2 regions of the Paenibacillus tritici genome follow, and region 2 is predicted to be linked to the other one. Evidence: predicted binding sites of a transcription regulator. Region 2 holds the regulator's gene; the other holds the start of a gene.
What was found. The regulator NrdR, encoded in region 2, represses ribonucleotide reductase genes. The targets are predictions, from matches to a motif close to AACACNATATATNGTGTT.
Positions count from the first base shown of each region.

Region 1: a site for NrdR is predicted at 6,333-6,350, ahead of nrdI (class Ib ribonucleoside-diphosphate reductase assembly flavoprotein NrdI). Genes of this name have one in related genera too.

Region 1 covers NZ_CP073365.1:5,909,720-5,919,563, forward strand. The annotation lists gene KDC22_RS25405 (hypothetical protein) at 40-300, opposite strand; gene KDC22_RS25410 (bifunctional 2-keto-4-hydroxyglutarate aldolase/2-keto-3-deoxy-6-phosphogluconate aldolase) at 849-1,490, opposite strand; gene KDC22_RS25415 (sugar kinase) at 1,832-2,785, shown strand; gene KDC22_RS25420 (LacI family DNA-binding transcriptional regulator) at 2,945-3,970, opposite strand; gene KDC22_RS25425 (hypothetical protein) at 4,163-5,308, opposite strand; gene KDC22_RS25430 (RNA polymerase sigma factor) at 5,305-5,844, opposite strand; gene nrdI (class Ib ribonucleoside-diphosphate reductase assembly flavoprotein NrdI) at 6,438-6,797, shown strand; gene nrdE (class 1b ribonucleoside-diphosphate reductase subunit alpha) at 6,784-8,868, shown strand; gene nrdF (class 1b ribonucleoside-diphosphate reductase subunit beta) at 8,906-9,844, shown strand, end outside.
Region 2 covers NZ_CP073365.1:2,406,837-2,416,680, forward strand. The annotation lists gene phoU (phosphate signaling complex protein PhoU) at 1-403, shown strand, start outside; gene polA (DNA polymerase I) at 535-3,207, shown strand; gene mutM (DNA-formamidopyrimidine glycosylase) at 3,259-4,110, shown strand; gene KDC22_RS10125 (manganese efflux pump) at 4,287-5,012, shown strand; gene coaE (dephospho-CoA kinase) at 5,022-5,618, shown strand; gene KDC22_RS10135 (lytic transglycosylase domain-containing protein) at 5,618-6,181, shown strand; gene KDC22_RS10140 (alpha/beta-type small acid-soluble spore protein) at 6,284-6,502, opposite strand; gene nrdR (transcriptional regulator NrdR) at 6,629-7,105, shown strand; tRNA gene KDC22_RS10150 (tRNA-Ala) at 7,354-7,429, shown strand; tRNA gene KDC22_RS10155 (tRNA-Lys) at 7,439-7,511, shown strand; gene ltrA (group II intron reverse transcriptase/maturase) at 8,088-9,380, shown strand; gene KDC22_RS10165 (helix-turn-helix domain-containing protein) at 9,602-9,844, shown strand, end outside.

The DNA of each region.
Region 1 (9,844 bases), 3.5 Mb from region 2:
AAATGACATGACAAGCCGTCCGCTCCGTACCAGACCAGGCTACGAAGAAGACGGCTCCTTCAATGTATATAATGTTGTGGCACACAGCAGGAGCACCGCATAATTCTCTCTGGAATCATCATCAAGCACATATACTTCCCCCTGCTCAAAAAGTTGCGGATGATTATAGTTACGGTGCAGTTGATAAATCGCTCCTGCGCTCACCCTGCAGCCATGCACTGCAGTTCTGATTCCCACATAATCGGCTTCTTCCATTATCAGTGTCGGGTACAGCTTGCTGCGAAGCTCATCGCCGGTCATGGCATCACCTTTCAGGTCAACTTCTCAAATATCGGCAGGCGCTTATGCACCATCCCTATAGCTAAGTATTGCCCTGATCATCAGCATTTCCATCATTTACACCCGCTGACTATCTCCTCCGCCTGCAGGCTCGTCCAACGGTGAGAAACAGCAACCCGTGAGATACTGTAGGAGACACCGCCCACCGGCAACAAGCAAGTGGAGAAACGTATCTTAGTTTCCTGATTTCCGAGCATGATAGGCAAACAAGTGGAAAAAGAGCACCTACTGTTATTGATTTTGCCCCTTCAGCATAAATTATGAGAGATTAAGTGCCGTTTATCCAACTGCTGTCCCAACAGAGTTCTTCCATTCATCAGCAAGTGTAGAAAATCCAACTACTGCCCGCTCCCTTAGCTCTCACGAACAGGCAAGTAGAAACGGCTTTGCCGTCCTTTTAATGGATGGTACCGTTTCAACAAAAAATGCCCTGCCCATAAGGCAAGACATTCCTATTATAGAATGAATCTCCAGACCTGCGAACGAGTCCGGCTCAGTTCTAAGTTAAGTTACAGGCCTTTGATCTCCTTGAACTTCGCTACATACTGCGCAGCCAGCTCCGTGATCTGGTCATAACGGCCTTCCTTGGCCGGTGCGGTCAGGTTGCCGCCGATGCCGACAGCGATGCAGCCGTTATTGATCCATTTCTCCATATTGTTCAGATCCACGCCGCCGGTAGGCATAATGTTCACGTGCGGCATAGGGCCTTTGACAGCCTTGACATAATCCGGTCCGAACGCACTGCCAGGGAACAGCTTCAGCACATCCACGCCCAGCTTCAGAGCTTCCTTCATTTCATTCAGCGTCATGCAGCCTGGCATATACGGTATGCCGTACAGATTACACATCTTGGCCGTATCTTCTTCAAAAGACGGGCTGACCACAAATTCCGAGCCTGCCAGAATAGCGATTCTTGCCGTAAGCGGGTCAAGCACAGTACCGGCACCAATCACAGCGCGGCCCCCATATTCGGCAACGAGGCGCTTGATCGCTACTTCTGCACCCGGAGTCGTAAAGGTAACTTCTATATTGTTCAGTCCGCCCTCTATACAGGCTACCGACATTGCATAGGCATCATCCGCATTGTCCGCACGGATAACGGCTACTACGCCGACAGATGTGATATTCTGCAATACTTTAATTTTTTTCATGGTAGAAACTCCCTCTCTGGTTATATTTCAAGTAAGAATATTAATTTAGATAAACTAATTTATCTAATTTACTAACATCAGGCAGTATCCCTCTAAGAAAATAGTAATAATAATGTCGCCATCAGTCAATATATATTTATCCGCGCAGAAGCATTCTTCTTCAAAACTACGAAAAAAACACTTATGTATCAACGTTCTACGGACTTTCACGCTCATTTCCCGACCCAAATTATCCCGCTGGATGAGCAATGCTATATTGTACAAAACCGTTTTATGTGATAATTTCAACTTATATTCTATTCCACACCATAATAACGGTTTCATTTTAGGAGGAACTATTGATGAGCAAACAACTGGATGCAGTTACATTCGGAGAGCCGATGGCCATGTTCTACGCCAATGAAGCCGGCCCCTTACATGAGGTCACTTCTTTCTCCAAGGCGCTGGCAGGTGCAGAGAGCAATGTTGCGACCGGACTATCGCGCCTTAAGCATCTGACCGGTTATGTGACCAAGCTGGGCGAAGACAACTTCGGTCAATTCATCGTCTCGGCGCTGAACAAGGAGAAGATTGATACCGCCAGCATCACAACCACCCCGGAATTCCCCACAGGTATGCTGATCAAATCCAAGGTGCTGACCGGAGATCCCAAGGTTGAATATTTCCGCAAAAATTCCGCCGCCTCCAAGCTGAGCCTGGCCGACTTCAATGAGGAATACTTCGCTTCCGCAGGCCATTTGCATGTGACCAGCATCTCTGCTGCACTCTCGGTTTCCTGTCACGAGTTCTCACTTCATGCCATGGAATTCATGAAGCAGCGCGGCGCAACCGTGTCGTTTGACCCCAATCTTCGCCCGGTCCTCTGGCCGGACACCGAAACCATGATCAACACAATCAATGATCTGGCAACCCGCTGCGACTGGTTCCTGCCCGGACACAGCGAAGGCAAGATCCTCACCGGCCTTGAGACGCCGGAGGAGATTGCCGGGTTCTATCTGGAGCGCGGCGTATCGCTTGTAGTGATCAAGCTCGGTCCTGAGGGTGCATACTACAAAACCTCTGCTGGTGAAGAGGGTTATGTGGACGGCTTCAAGGTAGAGCAGGTTGTGGATACTGTTGGTGCCGGAGACGGCTTCGCGGTTGGCGTCATCAGCGCCATGCTGGAGAAGCTCAGCGTAGCCGAATCCGTCAAGCGCGGCAATGCGATTGGCGCACTCGCCGTAATGTCGCCTGGCGATATGGACGGACTTCCGACCCGCAGCGAGCTGGAAGCTTTCATGAACGCAGGCGTGTAATGTAAGGAGGCTTACGAGTGCTGCAAAGGAGCCTAGCTGCTATCCATCCTTAGCTTCTCAGCCCCCTTGGATAGCTTGTTCACAAATAAGGACCGCCACATGAAGCCTTACGGCTTGGAGAGCGGTCCTTTTGGTATGCAGATCGAATAACAAACCGTTCTATTTCGATTGAGCCGGTGATTGCACGGAGGCTCCCTGCTGCAAGGAAGGCGGAAATCTGTAAGTGATAGGGATTGCGCCGTCCGCATCGTTGATCAATGAGAGCATAATCTTCGCTGCCTGCATCCCCATCTCGTAAGCTGGCTGACGGATCGTAGTAATGTCAGGATTGTAGATTCGGGCGAATTCGGCATCGTCAATGCCGATAACCGACAACTGGCCGGGGATCGCAATGGCATGGCGGTTCGCATATTTAAGAATTTCGCCCAGCACCAGATCATTGGCGGCAAGCAGTGCTGTCGGCGGCTGGGGCAGCTGCAGCAACTCGTCCAATGCAGCAGCGATATCTTCGCGCGGCACACTGCGCATGTATGAGTCCAGCAGCGGCAGACCGGCCTCCTCCATCGCCTTCTTGTACCCGCTCATTCTCTCTTTGCGCGGGGTAATCGCATGGACTCCCAGCGGCAGCGAAAGAATAGCAATCGCTTCATGGCCGTAGTTGCTCAGCTCCCGGACGGCTGTCTTCACCGCCATCTCGTTATCCAGCAGCAGGCTCTGGGTAGTGATTCCGTCTACCAGCCGGTCCATGAAGACCAGCGGGTATTCCGCTTCAATTAATCGGGTGTAGGGTGCGGGCTGATCTCCAGCCGGGAAAATAATCAGCCCATCCACCTGCCGGGCGACCAGCGTCTCCACATAAGTATTCTCCTTATCGGCGTTCTCGTCCGAGTTGCAGATGATCACCTGAATCCCGTGGCGCTGCAGCTCATTCTCGATCGCCCGGATACACTGGATGGACAGCGAATAATCAATATTGGCTACAATAATGCCAACCATATGCGTGCGGTTCTGCTTCAGGCTGCGGGCCAGGCCGTTCGGCTGGTAGTTCAGCTCGTCAATAACCTCGGCGATGCGGTTTTTGGTCGCCTCACTCATATATTTGAACCGTTTATTCAAAAATTGCGAGACTGTGCTTTTCGATACGCCCGCCTTCTGGGCCACATCCTCAATGGTCAGCTTCTTCATTTACCCCGCTCCACTCTTCTATATATAGAAGTCCAATAATAAACACAGACAAAGTTTACTTGATGATATTATCAAAATTATAGCTTTATTTTAGTAAATTATCTACTTGAATCGGATTAAGCAGCAGACAGCAAAGAAGAACCCCGTAGTCTCACCAGGATTCCTCTATTCGATGCTACAAATACAGAACACTCACATCCCTGTCGGGACTGGTTCTATATGCTCTCCGAATTCATTATAGTACCAATCATAATACCACTGCTGGCCGAGCAGCAACGCCATGTCAGCTTCGCGCTTCTTTCCTTGTATCTCATAAACGGCTGTTTGCTTCTGTCCTTTAATATCGATCCCGATCTTGCTCTCAACGTTCTGTTTCTCACCTGTAGCTAAATCGTATAATACACCATGCATCTCATAAGCGTTCCGTCCATTCTTCGTATAATATACAACCAGCATACCTTCATTCACATGATCAAAAGCAATATACGATCTGTGAACAGAAAGATCGTAGCCTTCGCCGGCGTAGTCATACAGCTCACGTGGAACTGCCGTTTCTCCGGCCGCCGCTGCGGTTACATTCACTACAAAGAACTTATCCTGTGTTCTGCTATTTTTCTTACCCAAGGTAAAGGTAGCGCTACTCATGATAACATAATCGCCACCGGCATAGATTCCGGACAGTTCATAGTAGCTCTGTGAACCGCCCGCGTAGAGCGGCAAGGTGTATATCCGCTTGGCTGTAGCTTCCGACAGCTCAGGCTGCCCTTTGTGAGACAGATATAATGCATAAGGCTCAGTAGGATGTGTGTATCCAGGCTTGCTGTAATTCACCATCGGAGGCGGAGGCGACCAGACGATACCGGCATTAGTCTCCACGGCACGCGCACTTGCCCTGTCTCTGTTCATGGGCAGGGGCATATAGTACTTCATCCCGCCTAGCTCGAATTCCGCAGAGCCGAGCGGGGGCTGGTAAGCCCCCGGCGATGCCGAAGGGGTTGCTGAAGCAGACGGCGACGGTTGTACCACAGCCGCTCCCGAGCTAGGCTTGAATAGCGAGGCCAGCTTCGCTGCCGGGCCGGAATCGGCCCCCGGGCCAAATGGCCAGATCAGCACACTGATTAGCAGCACTGCTGCCAGTCCGCCCAGGCCCGCGGCCCGCCCGAACCGGCGGCGGTGTCCGCTTTTGCCCGGTGAGCCTTCTGCCGCAGCCTCTTCAATCCGCGCCATGAGCTGTGGCGTGAATCCCGGCTCTACAAGCGGGTTGCGCCCGGCTTGCTTGTACCAGTCCTTTTCCCCGCTCATCACCTTCACTTGCTCATTCTCTTGTCTTGTCTTCACAGGTCTTCCTCCTTCATCGCCGTTCTCACTTTCATTCTGGCCCGGCCAAGACGCGATTTGACCGTCCCCTGCGCGATCCCGAGCAGCGCTGACAGTTCAGCGACAGATAGATCCTGCTGAATATCCAGCACCAGCACCTCTCTGTACTTATCCGGCAGCTCCATGATGATCTCCCAGATGTGGTTCGCGTACTGATTGCCGATAGCCTCTTGTTCTGCGGACAAGGTGCCTCCCTGATCCTGATGGCTTCCCAGCGGAGTGAACCTCCGCCAGAAGCTGCTCTTCCGTAAGCTGAACGCGGTGTTGCGGGTGATGGTGAGCAGCCAGGTTTTCAAGGTGGCTTGGCCCCGGTACTTGCCGATACTCTTGTATGCCTTAAGGAATACCTCCTGGCTGATGTCACTGGCCTGCTCCCGGCTGCGGGTTAAGAAAAAAGCATAATTCCATACGTCCGAACCATAAGTCTCCATCATCTCACGAAGGGATATAGACGGAACGCAGGTCATGTTATAGGGTAATTCGTTACTACGATTCATACTTCTCTCCCCTCTCACCCAATAAGACTCACGCGGGCAGAAACGGTTCCCTTTATATGTGGACTGATTGCACTTCCTGCAATAGAACGGATGATATTCAACGTTAAAACCTATTCTATTGCATTTCCTACAGTAGAATTTGGAAAATCTGCTCCAATCCCCCTCATTTGCTGAAATCAAGTGTACAAAATGCAACAGATCCCATTTCCCCCGAGAATTCGAGTCCATCTAATGTATAAAATGCAATCACATCCGTATTCACCGGAGTCTGAATGCCTGATCAATCCGCAGACGATTCCCCTTCGCCAAACGCCCCATTCGGACCATTCCCCCGCGCAGCAAATTGCTTAAAAAAAATACTAATAAATTATAAGAGAATAGAATGCAGGCGGGGCGTGGGATTGGCCATTTCAACCCGCATTTTCCGGGCCTGGGAGGGGTTGTTCGTCACTTGACTTTTCAATATATGGTATATAAAATGATTAAGCATTACTAAATATAGTGTATATAATAGAAAAGCCAATAAATCTAGTGAAATGGCCCATCATCATTTGTCAAGTAGAAAGAGCTAATGTTATAGGAGGTTAGGGACCATGCTGATTGCTTACGATTCCAAGACTGGCAACGTTAGAAGGTTCATCAATAAACTGAAGCTTCCCGCTGTTCAAATCGAAGAGCATATGACGATCGACGAGCCTTACGTGCTTGTTACATACACCACCGGATTTGGACAGATTCCAGAGAAGGTATCCTCATTCTTAGAGAAGAACCATTCCAGGCTCAAAGGCATCGCCGCGAGCGGCAACAAAAACTGGGGTGAGCTATATGCGCACAGCGCAGATCTGATTGCACAGCGTTACAACGTACCGGTGGTCGGCAAGTTTGAATTGTCGGGAACATTTGGTGATGTACAGCGCATAAAACAGGAGGTGGACCGGGTTGCGGCATATTGAACTGAACAACATGTTGATGAAGAGAGACGAAAGCGGCTTTTTCCAATTGGATAAGGACCAGGAGGCGGTAGCCGAGTTCATGCGGGATGTGGAGCGGCGCAGCCTGACCTTCACAACTACCAAAGCGAAGATTGATTATATGATTGCCAATGATTACTACGAGGACCTGTATGACCGTTATTCTGCGGCTGAGATGGAGGATGTCTACCGGATTGCCCACGAATATAATTTCCAGTTCCCTTCCTATATGGCGGCTTCCAAGTTCTATACGGACTATGCTGTCAAAAGTAATGACCGCAAGCAGTACCTGGAGCATTATCCGGACCGTGTAGCTGTCGTAGCCTTGCATCTGGGACGCGGCAATGTGGAGACGGCCCGTACACTGGCCCGCTCGATGATGGAGCAGCGCCTGCAGCCTGCTACGCCAACCTTCCTCAATGCCGGCAAAAGCCGCCGCGGTGAGATGGTCTCCTGCTTCCTGCTGGAGATGGACGATTCGCTGAATTCGATCAACTATGTGCTGAACACCTGCATGCAGCTGTCGAAGATCGGCGGCGGTGTTGCCGTCAATCTGTCCAAGCTGCGATCGCGCGGCGAGACGATTAAGGGTGTCGAGGATGCGGCCAAAGGCATCATGCCTGTCCTGAAGCTCATGGAAGACGGCTTCTCCTACGCCGACCAGATGGGTCAGCGCAAGGGTTCGGGCGCGGCTTATTATAATATTTTTGGCTGGGATGTACTCGAATTCCTGGACAGCAAGAAGATCAACGCCGACGAACGGACACGCCTGAAGACGTTGTCTATCGGCCTGATCGTGCCTAACCGCTTCTACAAGCTCGCACAGGATAATCAGCCGCTGCATGTGTTCGCTCCTTATACAGTCTATCAGGCGTACGGTACGCATCTGGATGACATGGATCTGGACGTCATGTACGACACCCTGCTCGCCGATCCGCGGGTGAAGAAAAGAATCGCCATGAGCGCACGCGACATGCTGACCAAGATCGCCATGATCCAGCTTGAATCGGGCTACCCATATATTATGAACAAGAGCAACGCCAACGCTGCTCATGCCCTGCGGAATGTGGGCCAGATCAAGATGTCCAACCTGTGCACCGAGATTTTCCAGTTGCAGGAGACTTCGGAGATCAATGATTACGGGCAAGAGGATGCCATCCGCCGCGATATTAGCTGCAACCTGGCTTCACTGAATATCGTGAATGTGATGGAGCACGGCAAGATCCGTGAATCCGTACATGAAGGGATGCTGGCATTGACTGCGGTCAGTGATATGACTACGGTCTCCAACGCTCCGGGCGTAGCCAAAGCGAACAAGGAGATGCACTCCGTGGGTCTGGGCGTGATGAATCTGCATGGATACTTTGCCAAGAACAAGGTGGCTTATGAGAGTGAGCAGGCCCGTGATTTCGCCCGTACCTTCTTCATGACGATGAACTATCATTCGATTGAGAAAAGTATGGAGATCGCCGCCGAGACCGGTGAGACCTTCTATGGCTTCGAGCAGTCCGACTACGCCAGCGGCGTGTATTTCGACCGTTATCTGACTACAGACTACCGTCCGGTTACGGCAAAAGCGCAGGAGCTGTTCGAGGGGATCTACATTCCTACCACCGAGGATTGGAAAGAGCTGCGTGACAAGGTTATGCAGAACGGATTGTACCATGCCTACCGTCTGGCGATTGCGCCTACAGCGAGCATCTCGTACATCCAGAATGCCACCTCCAGCGTAATGCCGATTGTAGAGCAGATCGAGACCCGCACCTATGCCAACTCGACCACCTACTACCCGATGCCTTACCTGCGTCCGGACAATGTGTTCTATTATAAATCCGCCTACCAGATGGACCAGTTTAAGGTGATTGATCTGATTGCGGAAATTCAGCCCCATATCGACCAGGGCATCTCGACGGTCCTGCATGTGAACAGTGATGTAACGACACGTGAGCTGGCACGCTCTTACCTGTATGCGGCGCACAAGGGACTGAAATCCCTGTACTACACCCGGACCAATAAACTGTCTGTCGAGGAATGCCTGTCCTGCTCTATCTAAGAGCGGGCACGGGTACAGAAAGGGAGAATATACGATTATGAGCGCAATCCAAGCCGTGAACTGGAACCGTCCCGACGACGATTTCTCGCTGATGTTCTGGAATCAGAATATTATGCAGTTCTGGACCGACGACGAAATTCCATTATCCGATGACAAAATGTCCTGGCTCACGCTGAGTGAGATCGAAAAGGACTCCTATATGAAGGTGCTGGGCGGATTGACCCTGCTGGATACGATTCAGGGCGGCGTGGGTATGCCGCAGATTATGGAGCATGTGGACGGCTTGCAGCGCAAGGCGGTTCTCGGCTTCATGGGGATGATGGAGCAGATTCATGCGAAATCCTACAGCAGTATTTTCACCACACTGGCTTCCACCGAGCAGATTGACGGGATCTTCCGCTGGGTGGAGGACAACACGTTCCTGCAGTTCAAGGCAGCGACGATCTCTGAATATTATTCTAAGATTGAAACGAAGAAAGACCTCTATCTGGCGATGTCCGCATCGGTTCTGCTGGAGAGCTACCTGTTCTATAGCGGCTTCTTCTACCCGCTCTATCTGGCCGGACAAGGCAAAATGACCTGCAGCGGCGAGATCATCGACCTGATCCTGCGCGATGAGAGCATCCACGGCGTCTATGTCGGCGTGCTTGCCCAGGAGATTTTCGAAGAGCTGTCCGAAGAGGACCAGAGCGATGTCTACCAGACCCTGGTGGGTCTGCTGCGCCTGCTGCATGCAAATGAGGAGCAATACACCGAGCAGATCTACGCGCCGATTGGTCTGGTGGAGGAAGTGAAGACGTTCCTGCGCTACAATGCCAACAAGGCGATGATGAACCTCGGCCATGATCCGCTGTTCGATGAAGAAGAGATCAACCCGATCGTGCAGAACGGGATCAGCACCCACACCAAGCAGCATGACTTCTTCTCGAAGAAGGGCAACGGGTATGTGCGGGCTATGAATGTGGAGCCTTTGCGG
Region 2 (9,844 bases):
CAAAATCTCCAGTGACCTCGAGCGTATGGGGGATCTGGCACTGGATGTAGCCAAGGTGACAATGCGCATCCAGGGGCAGCAGCTGATCAAGCCGCTGGTGGATATTCCGCGGATGGCTGAGCTTGTCACTGTAATGACCACGGAAGCCATTCAGTCTTATCTGGACGAGAACACGGATCTGGCCTACAAAATGGCGCAGGATGACGATCAGGTAGACGGGTTGTACAGTGCGATGATCAATGAACTGTATGCCTATATGGTTGAGAAGCCGGAGTCCCTGAATCAGGCCATGCTGCTGACCCTGGTGGGCCGTTATATCGAGCGGATCGCCGACCACGCAACCAATATTGGCGAGAGCGTTGTCTATCTTGTTACAGGCAAACGCCCGGATCTGAATCAATAAAAGCACAGCTTACGACAACAAGCCTTCCTTTCCCCGGGGGCTTGTTTTTTTTGCGCTACACGATTTCAACTTGGTGCAGGGCATATGGTACTATATATAAGAAGTAAGAAAGACAAAGGCGAGGTGCTAGTGTGGACAAGCTGATACTGATTGATGGAAATAATATCATTTACCGGGCGTTTTTTGCGATGCCCCCGCTGACGAATACGGCGGGCCAGCAGACGAATGCGGTATACGGATTTACGACCATGCTCCTGCGTTTAATCGACGAATACAAACCGAGTCATATGATTGTTGCCTTCGACGCCGGGAAGATTACCTTCCGGCATGAAGGCTATGAAGATTATAAAGGCGGACGTCAGAAGACACCGCCGGAGCTGTCCGAGCAGTTCCCGCTGCTGAAAGAATTACTGAAGGGCCTGGGGGTTCCGCAGTTTGAGATCGGCGGCTATGAGGCCGATGACATTATCGGCACGATCTCCCGGGAGGCCGATGCCGCCGGGCGTCAGGTCATGATTGTGTCCGGGGACAAGGACATGCTGCAGCTGGCTTCCGAGCATACCACGGTGGCCCTGGTGCGCAAGGGCGTTACAGAAGTGGAGCTGTACGGTCCGCAGCAAATCCGGGACAAATATGATCTCACCCCGGAGCAGATTATTGATCTGAAGGGGCTGATGGGCGATGCCAGCGACAATATTCCCGGAGTTCCGGGAGTAGGGGAGAAGACGGCGCTTAAGCTGCTCCAGCAATTCGGATCGGTGGAAGGGGTACTGGCTGGAACCGGTGAGCTGAAGGGGAAAATGAAGGAGAAGCTGGAGGAGCACGCAGACAGCGCCATCATGAGCAAGAAACTGGCGACGATCTATAGGGAGGTTCCACTTGAACATGCCTGGGAGGATATGGTCTTCAGCGGAATCCATACGGATACGGCCGGTCCGGCCCTTGCCAAGCTGGAATTCAAATCCCTGCTCGAACGTCTGTCCCTGAGCGCTTATTCCCATGCAGCAGGCAGCAGCGGTTCAGATCCCGCAGAGGTGGAAGCAGCAACGCTTACCATCACGATTGTGGACGAAGCGGGGCTGGCTGGCCTGATTGCCGCCTTGCCGGACATCTCTGCGCTGCATGTGGAGTCGAATGGTGAGAATCCGCACCGTGCGGAGGTCATTGGCCTCGGGCTGTCTTCGCCGGAGCAGCATTATTTCGTGCCGTTTGATCTGCTGAAGAGTCCCGCGGCGAAGCCGCTGCGGGATTGGCTCGGCGATGAGCAGGCGCCGAAGAGCGGGTATGACCTGCACCGTGCCGATCTGGCGCTGCATTGGCACGGGATTGCTTTTGCCGGAGCGGCGAATGATGTTCAGCTTGCTGCCTATCTGCTGGACCCGACGGAAGCGAGCCAGAACCTGAATGATCTCACCAGCAAATACGGCCTGCCCCGTCTGTCGCCGGATGAAGATGTGTTTGGCAAAGGGGCTAAATATAGAATACCGGAGCTTGAGATTCTTGGGAACCATGTCGCCCGCAAGAGTGCAACCGTGCTTGGGATCGTGCAGAAGCAGCAGGAGGAGCTGGACAAGACGGGAATGACCGGACTGTTCCAGGATCTGGAGATGCCGCTCTCGCGGATTCTTGCCGATATGGAGAAGCAGGGAATTGCCGTCAACAGAGACGACCTCCTGGAGCTGGGCAAAGAATTCGAAGCTCAGATCGCCAGGCTGGTGGCCGAGATCTATTCCATCTGCGGTACGGAGTTCAATCTCAATTCACCGAAGCAGCTGGGCGAAATCCTGTTCGTGAAGCTTGGCCTGCCTGTGGTGAAGAAGACAAAAACTGGGTATTCCACCGATGCCGAGGTGCTGGAGAAGCTTGCGCCTTACCATGACGCCGTGCGTCTGATTCTGCAATACCGTTCCATTGCCAAGCTGCAATCTACCTATGTGGAAGGCCTGCTGAAGGAAATCTCGCCGGAGACCGGCAAGGTGCATACCTTCTACCGGCAGACCATTGCCGCAACGGGCCGGTTGAGCAGCCAATTCCCGAACCTGCAGAATATTCCGATCCGGCTGGAAGAGGGCCGCAAGATTCGCAAGGTGTTCGTGCCTTCCGAACCGGGCTGGTCAATTCTGGCAGCGGATTACTCGCAGATCGAGCTGCGTGTGCTGGCGCATATCTCGGGTGATGAGCGGATGAAGGAAGCTTTTGTAGAGGATATGGACATTCATACCAAGACAGCCATGGATGTCTTCGGAGTCACAGCGGACAGTGTCGACAGCAATATGCGCCGCTCCGCCAAGGCGGTTAACTTCGGCATTGTGTATGGCATCAGCGATTACGGCCTGTCACAGAACCTGAATATTCCGCGCAAGGAAGCGTCCCGGTTCATCGAACAATATTTCGAAGTGTTCAAGGGCGTCCGCCGTTATATGGATGATATTGTCGTGGAGGCCCGCAAGCAGGGGTATGTCACTACACTGCTGGAGCGCCGCCGTTATCTGCCGGAGATCAATGCGAAGAATTTCAATCTGCGTTCATTCGCTGAACGTACGGCGATGAATACGCCGATTCAGGGAACGGCTGCCGATATCATTAAGCTGGCCATGGTTCACATGGACAAGGCGCTGCATGAGCGCGGTCTTAAGAGCCGGATGCTGCTGCAGGTGCACGATGAGCTGGTGTTCGAGGTGCCGGAGGATGAACTGGAGCAGATGAAGCTGCTCCTGCCGGAGGTGATGGCGGGTGCGCTGGAGCTATCCGTTCCGCTGAAGGCGGAGGTAAGTTTTGGCAGCAACTGGTACGAAGCGAAATAGGGTCCCCGCATCCGCTGTATATCCGGTATAATGGAAGGGAGGTGAGCCATTATGCCGGAACTGCCGGAAGTCGAAACAGTCAGAAGAACACTTAATGATTTAATTACAGGCAAGCAGATAGAGCATGTCACGGTCCGGCTGCCGCGGATTATACAGCGCCCGGATGATATTCAGGCCTTTGCCCATATGCTGGCAGGCCATACAGTAGTAACGGTTGAGCGCAGAGGCAAGTTCCTGCGGTTCGTGTTCGATGGTCTTGTGATGGTCTCCCATCTGCGGATGGAAGGCCGTTACGGGATGTACCGTAAGGACGAGGTGCTGGACAAGCATACGCATGTTATTTTCCATTTCACGGATGGTACGGAGCTGCGTTATACCGATGTCCGCCAGTTCGGAACGATGCATCTGTTCCAGCCGGGCGAGGATCTGCTGCTGAAGCCGCTGAACAAGCTGGGACAGGAGCCGCTGGACGCGGGGTTCACGCTGGACCGGTTCAAGGAGATAGTCTCGAAGCGCAGCACCAAGATCAAGCCGCTGCTGCTGAATCAGGAATATATCGTCGGGATCGGCAATATTTATGTAGATGAGTCCCTGCACCGTGCAGGAATTCACCCTGAGGAAGCTGCGAAGTCACTCTCGGAAGAACAGCTCGCCAGGCTGCATCATGCCATTGTCGCAACGCTGACAGAAGCAGTGAATGCGGGAGGTTCCTCAGTGAAGTCGTATGTCAACGGCCAGGGAGAGAGCGGGAACTATCAGGATCAGCACCGCATATACGGACGTAAAGATCAGCCTTGTGTGACCTGCGGCACGCTGATTGAGAAGAGTGTTGTCGGCGGCCGGGGTACGCATTATTGTCCAAGCTGCCAGCCTCTACCCGTGCTGATTCAACAGCCGCGGTGAAGCCTGCGAAGCTCCATTCTGAGTAAGTTACACCTTAAGTTATCCATGTTACATCAAATGGCAGGCACTCACTGCCCGTCCCGCCCATATAATGTGTGAAGATTGCTGATTATGGCGAAGCGGAGCGCGGATCGTATGATCCGTCAGGCTCCGGTTCTTCACGGGAGGGATTGCGGGTGCTTAGCCCATTGTTGTCACTGCTGCTGCTTGCGTTTGCTCTAAGTTTAGACGGATTTGGTGTTGGCATTACATATGGACTGCGTAAAATGAAAATCCCCTTGCTCTCCATTATGATTATCTCGCTCTGTTCGGGAGTGGTCATCTATGGTTCGATGCAGGTCGGCGTACTGCTGGCCAAGGTGGTCTCGCCGAATGCCGCTTCCAGTATCGGAGCGGTTATTCTGGTCTTAATGGGCTGCTGGTCCTTGTTCCAGATGCTGACCCAGAAGGAACAAGAGCAGGAAGAATCAGCGCCCGGGGCGGCAGAGGGAACTTCCGGCCGGGAAGCCATGCAGGAGACTGCTGCCGCTGCGGCTCTTGCAGATTCAGAGCTGCCAAAGCCGGCCGTGTTCTCTCTGGAGCTGCGGCATCTGGGTGTGGTCATCCAGATCCTCCGCACACCGTCTTCGGCCGATATGGATGCTTCCGGGAGTATCTCCTCCATGGAAGCCATGATCCTCGGCATAGCGTTGTCGCTGGATGCCTTCGGCGCCGGTCTCGGTGCTGCGCTGCTTGGATTCGGTGCATTATCAACCTCGCTGATGATCGCCTTGTTCAGCGGAACCTTTCTGCTGCTGGGGATGAAGACCGGACTGAGATTGTCCGGCAGCTACTGGATGAAGCATGCGGCTGTTCTGCCGGCGATATTATTAATAGCAATGGGTATAATGAAGTTATTATGAGGTGAGTACATGATTATAGGCTTAACCGGAGGAATTGCTTCGGGCAAAAGCACCGTGTCTGCAATGTTTGTCCGGAAGGGAGCCGCTCTGGTGGATGCGGATGTCATCGCCAGAGAGGTTATGCTTCCGGGGCATCCGGTATTGGCCGCTGCTGTGCAGGCATTTGGAGAGCGGATTCTGCAGCCTGACGATTCACTGGACAGGGCGGTGCTGGGTGAGATCGTTTTCCGGGATCCGGAGGCGCTTAAGACCTTGAACAACCTGACCCATCCGGCGATCCGCAGGCAAATTAAGGACCGGATGTATACGCTGGAGCAGGAAGATCCGCAGCGATTGGTGATTGTGGATATTCCGCTGCTCTATGAGTCCGAGCTGGATTCATTATTTGATCAGATCATTGTGGTGTATGTTCCCAGGAGGGTGCAGCTGGCCCGCCTCATGGAGCGGAACGGAATGAAGCTTGAACAGGCGGAGGACCGGCTTAGATCCCAGATGGACATTGAGCTGAAACGCAGGAAAGCCAGTCATGTGATCGACAATAGCGGCAATCTCGAAGCTACGGAGCGGCAGGTTGCCGGTCTGTGGGACAAGCTGGGTCTGCTATGATGAAGTGGCTGCGCAAAAAAAGAGTACTGCTGTTGCTATTCGTAGGCTTCACTGCCATTCTGTTCCTGGGTACCCACTGGATGTCGTGGTTTTATCCGATCCATTATAAAGAAGAGATCCGCCAGCACAGCCTTACTTATGAGATGGACCCGTTCCTTGTAGCGTCAATCATTCGAGTAGAGACCAATTATAAGACCGGACGCGAATCCAAAAAGGGAGCGCTCGGGCTCATGCAGCTCATGCCGGATACCGCCAAATGGGCACTGGAAAAGGCCAAGCTTCCCAAGGTGTCGCTCGAGCGGCTCAAGGAGGAGCCGTCGTCGAACATTGAGCTGGGTACCTGGTATTTGTCTACGCTGTCCAAGCAGTTTGACGGCAACCGCATAGCAGTCATAGCCGCATACAACGCCGGACCAGGCAAAGTGCAGAGCTGGCTGGATGATGGACAATGGGACGGAACGGAGGCTTCGGTGAAGGACATTCCGTTTGGCGAGACCCGGCACTATGTGCAGCGTGTGATTTATTATTACGACCAGTACACAGAGCTTTACAGCGAGTTCTGAGGCGCTCTGCCCCTTAATTATTTGCTGCACGTTAAAAAGAAGCATCAAACGGCCCGGAGGCCGTTCGATACTTCTTAGGCAAGCTTATGTCGTTTGGGCAGGTTATTTGAACTGACCTGCCAGTTGCTGTTCAGCCAGGGTTACAAGACGTTTAGTGATGTAACCACCGATCGAACCGTTTTCGTAAGAAGTTTTATTGCCTTGGTATCCGTCTGGGGAGAGGGTAATACCGAGTTCTTGGGCAACTTCAAATTTCAGTTGTTCCAAGGCACCGCGTGAATTTGGAGCTACCAGGTTGTTGGAGCTGTTGTTTTGGCTCATTGCTGTTCACCTCCTATCGGTTGGTAACAGTATTATGTGCCGGACATGCCATATTCATAACAACAAATAAACGGTGATTTCTGGAAATTAACAATCCATTCTTAAGATGAGGAAGTGAAGAAGCTTATGAAATGCCCTTACTGCGATCACACCAATACCAAAGTGCTTGATTCGCGTCCAGCCAACGAGAATAAGTCGATCCGCCGCAGGCGTGAATGCGAGCTGTGCAGCCGCCGGTTCACCACCTTCGAGATGATTGAAGAGACCCCCCTGATTGTGATCAAAAAAGACGGCAGCCGTGAAGAGTTCAGCCGGGATAAAATCCTCCGCGGCCTTATCCGCGCCTGCGAGAAACGTCCCGTTCCTGTAGAGCGTCTGGAGGTCATTGTATCCGAGGTCGAGAAAAGTCTGCGCGGCATTGCCCTGGCCGAGATCGAGAGCCGCCAGATCGGCGAGCTGGTCATGGAGCAGCTATACCCTGTAGACGAGGTGGCCTACGTGCGCTTCGCGTCCGTGTACCGCCAGTTCAAGGACATCAACATGTTCATGAAGGAACTCAAGGGACTGCTCTCCAAGAACACGGAGGAGCTGGACGGCTTGTAAGCGCATAAGAAGCTGGGTCATGCTGGTAGCGGCTTGAATGGGACTTGCCTTGAGTTTAGGGGTCAAGTCCCTGTGTAGAGTGCCGTCCCAAGTTACCATCAAATTAATTTCATAAAATGGTTGACACTAACGATGAATTTCTGTATTATATAGAAGTCGCCTACGAAACATATTGATTTATAAGTGACTAGAACACACTGCTCTAATTGGATTTTAGAATACATAATGTCATTCTAAATCAAGCTTGTGGGGCCATAGCTCAGCTGGGAGAGCGCATCGCTGGCAGCGATGAGGTCAGGGGTTCGATCCCCCTTGGCTCCACCAATTTCATACGGACTCTTAGCTCAGTTGGTAGAGCAGTAGACTCTTAATCTATTTGTCCAGGGTTCGAGCCCCTGAGAGTCCATCACAGAAGAACGGCAGATGCCGTTCTTTTTTTGTTTTCTGGCGTGCCCAGAGGCACGCATTATCTAGTTGGTGAAAGTCCAACCAAAGGAGGGACCAAGCTACCTTTGTAGCTAGGATGCTTGCACATGGCGAAATCTGTGTGTAAAAGCGCATCGACAAAAGTACTGGTCAGAGACCGGGCGAGCAACAATTCAGGCCGCAACATCAAGTGAATCCTGCCGCGTCGTCAAAAAGGCCCTGCAAAGGGGAACAGAGGGAGCCGAGTCCCGCTATTATGGACGAAGGCCAAGGAAACTGTGCAGAACTTGGAACAGCAGTGAAGAATCCTCCGGCGTAATGGGAACGGCATGGATTGAAAGATAATGCAGTGAACTGGGGAGACCCTCCCCCACACGGAAAATTTTTTTTTTTTAGGAACCCGTAAAGAGACGCTCTATAAGTCCAGAAGACGAAGTGAACCGTCTGTGGGAAGGGAGTCCGAGGGGCTTATAGTACCGAAGAACCTAAGGACAACATAACCTTAGGGAGGGAAGGAGCCCTGCTTTGTTTACGCTTTTGGAGGAGGTACGAGTGAGTGAATGCCAAACGGCTAACGACACCCAAGGAAAAAGTTCAAGAACTCCAAGAAAAGCTAGGTCATGCGGCCAAGGAGAACAACAAGCGTAAATTCCACGCCTTGTACGACAAAGTCTACCGGTGGGATGTGCTATGCGAAGCCTGGAAACGGGTGAAAGCGAATAAGGGAGCTGCGGGAGTGGATGCCGTAACGCTCGTTGAAATCGAGAAACAAGGAGTCACGAGATTTCTCAAAAGCTGTGAGCGAGAATTGAAAGAAGGCAGCTACCATCCGCAGCCCGTACGGCGGCACTATATCCCGAAGAAAGACGGGAAGCCAAGACCACTAGGCATCCCTACGGTACGAGACCGAGTCCTACAGATGGCAACCAAACTGGTGATTGAACCCATCTTTGAAGCAGATTTTAAAGAAGTCTCCTTCGGATTTCGCCCGAAGCGAGGTGCAAAAGGAGCACTGGAACGAATCCGGAAAGCCTGCAACCGCAAAGGAAATTGGGTAGTCGACGTCGATATCCAAGGTTACTTCGACAATATAAATCAAGAGAAACTCATGAAATTGGTACAGATGCGTATCAATGACAGACGGATTTTGAAGCTTATACGGAAGTGGCTTCATGCGGGAGTGATGGAAGAAGGAAAGGTACGGCGCTCCGATCTAGGGACACCCCAAGGTGGTGTCATCTCGCCACTGCTGGCGAATATCTATTTGAACTACTTTGACCGGTTATGGGAGAAACACGGAAGTGGGCTGGGAGAACTGACGAGGTATGCAGACGACTTCGTTGTGGTCTGTAAAACCAAAAAGGATGCAGAACATGCGTATGAACTCATCCGCACCATTATGGAACGTCTAGAACTCACGCTGCATCCGACCAAAACCCGCATTGTAGGTCTGTGGACAGGAGACGAAGGCTTCGACTTCTTAGGAATGCACCACCGAAAAACGAAAGCAGAAACCTCTCAAGGGAAGGTGTACTATACCACTCAGCAGTGGCTAACGAAGAGGGCAGAGGAACGCATCCGAGGCGTGGTCAAAGACAGATTAGCACCGCCTGGCATGCGCTGGAAATCGTTTGAGGAACACGTGGAATGGCTCAACCCAAAGATTCAGGGATGGAGAAATTACTATTACACGAACTACAGCCAAAAGAGGTTAGCGAAGCTGGATTGGTATATTCTGCAGCGATTTACCCGGTGGTATGCAAAGAAGAGACAACGGAGGAGATGGATGAGCTCATTCCCGGAGGTCAAGTATATGGCCAATAAGTGTGGACTAAAAACGCTATTGTAATCTGCATGCCCATGAATGACAAACATCGGAAAGCCGTATGAGGGAAAACCTCACGTACGGTTTGATGAGGAGGGGCTGGGTTGTACCAGCCCTTTACTCTAGTTGAAGAGTATTTTCATGGTCAATGGGATAATCTATACGTAAATGTTGATTTAACGTTGATTTATTGAGAACTATTTTTATTTTAATGTCATTTTTCATGGTAAAATGGGGGAGAGGTGATGAGTATGGCGATACAGGATATTTTGGAAGTACGGGAACGTCAAGCGACATATGCGAGCAATATTTTTTCTTCGCGCCAATTACGAGAAAATATTATTACCTACCAAATGCTGTGTGATGCTGTAGAGGCTTCAGGAATCAAGATTCAACGGTTATCCGATGATGAATTACTTGTCCCTGAGAAATTTCGGGTCGGCCAGCAGGACATCGTATACCAACTTACTCAAGTTCAGCATTCATCA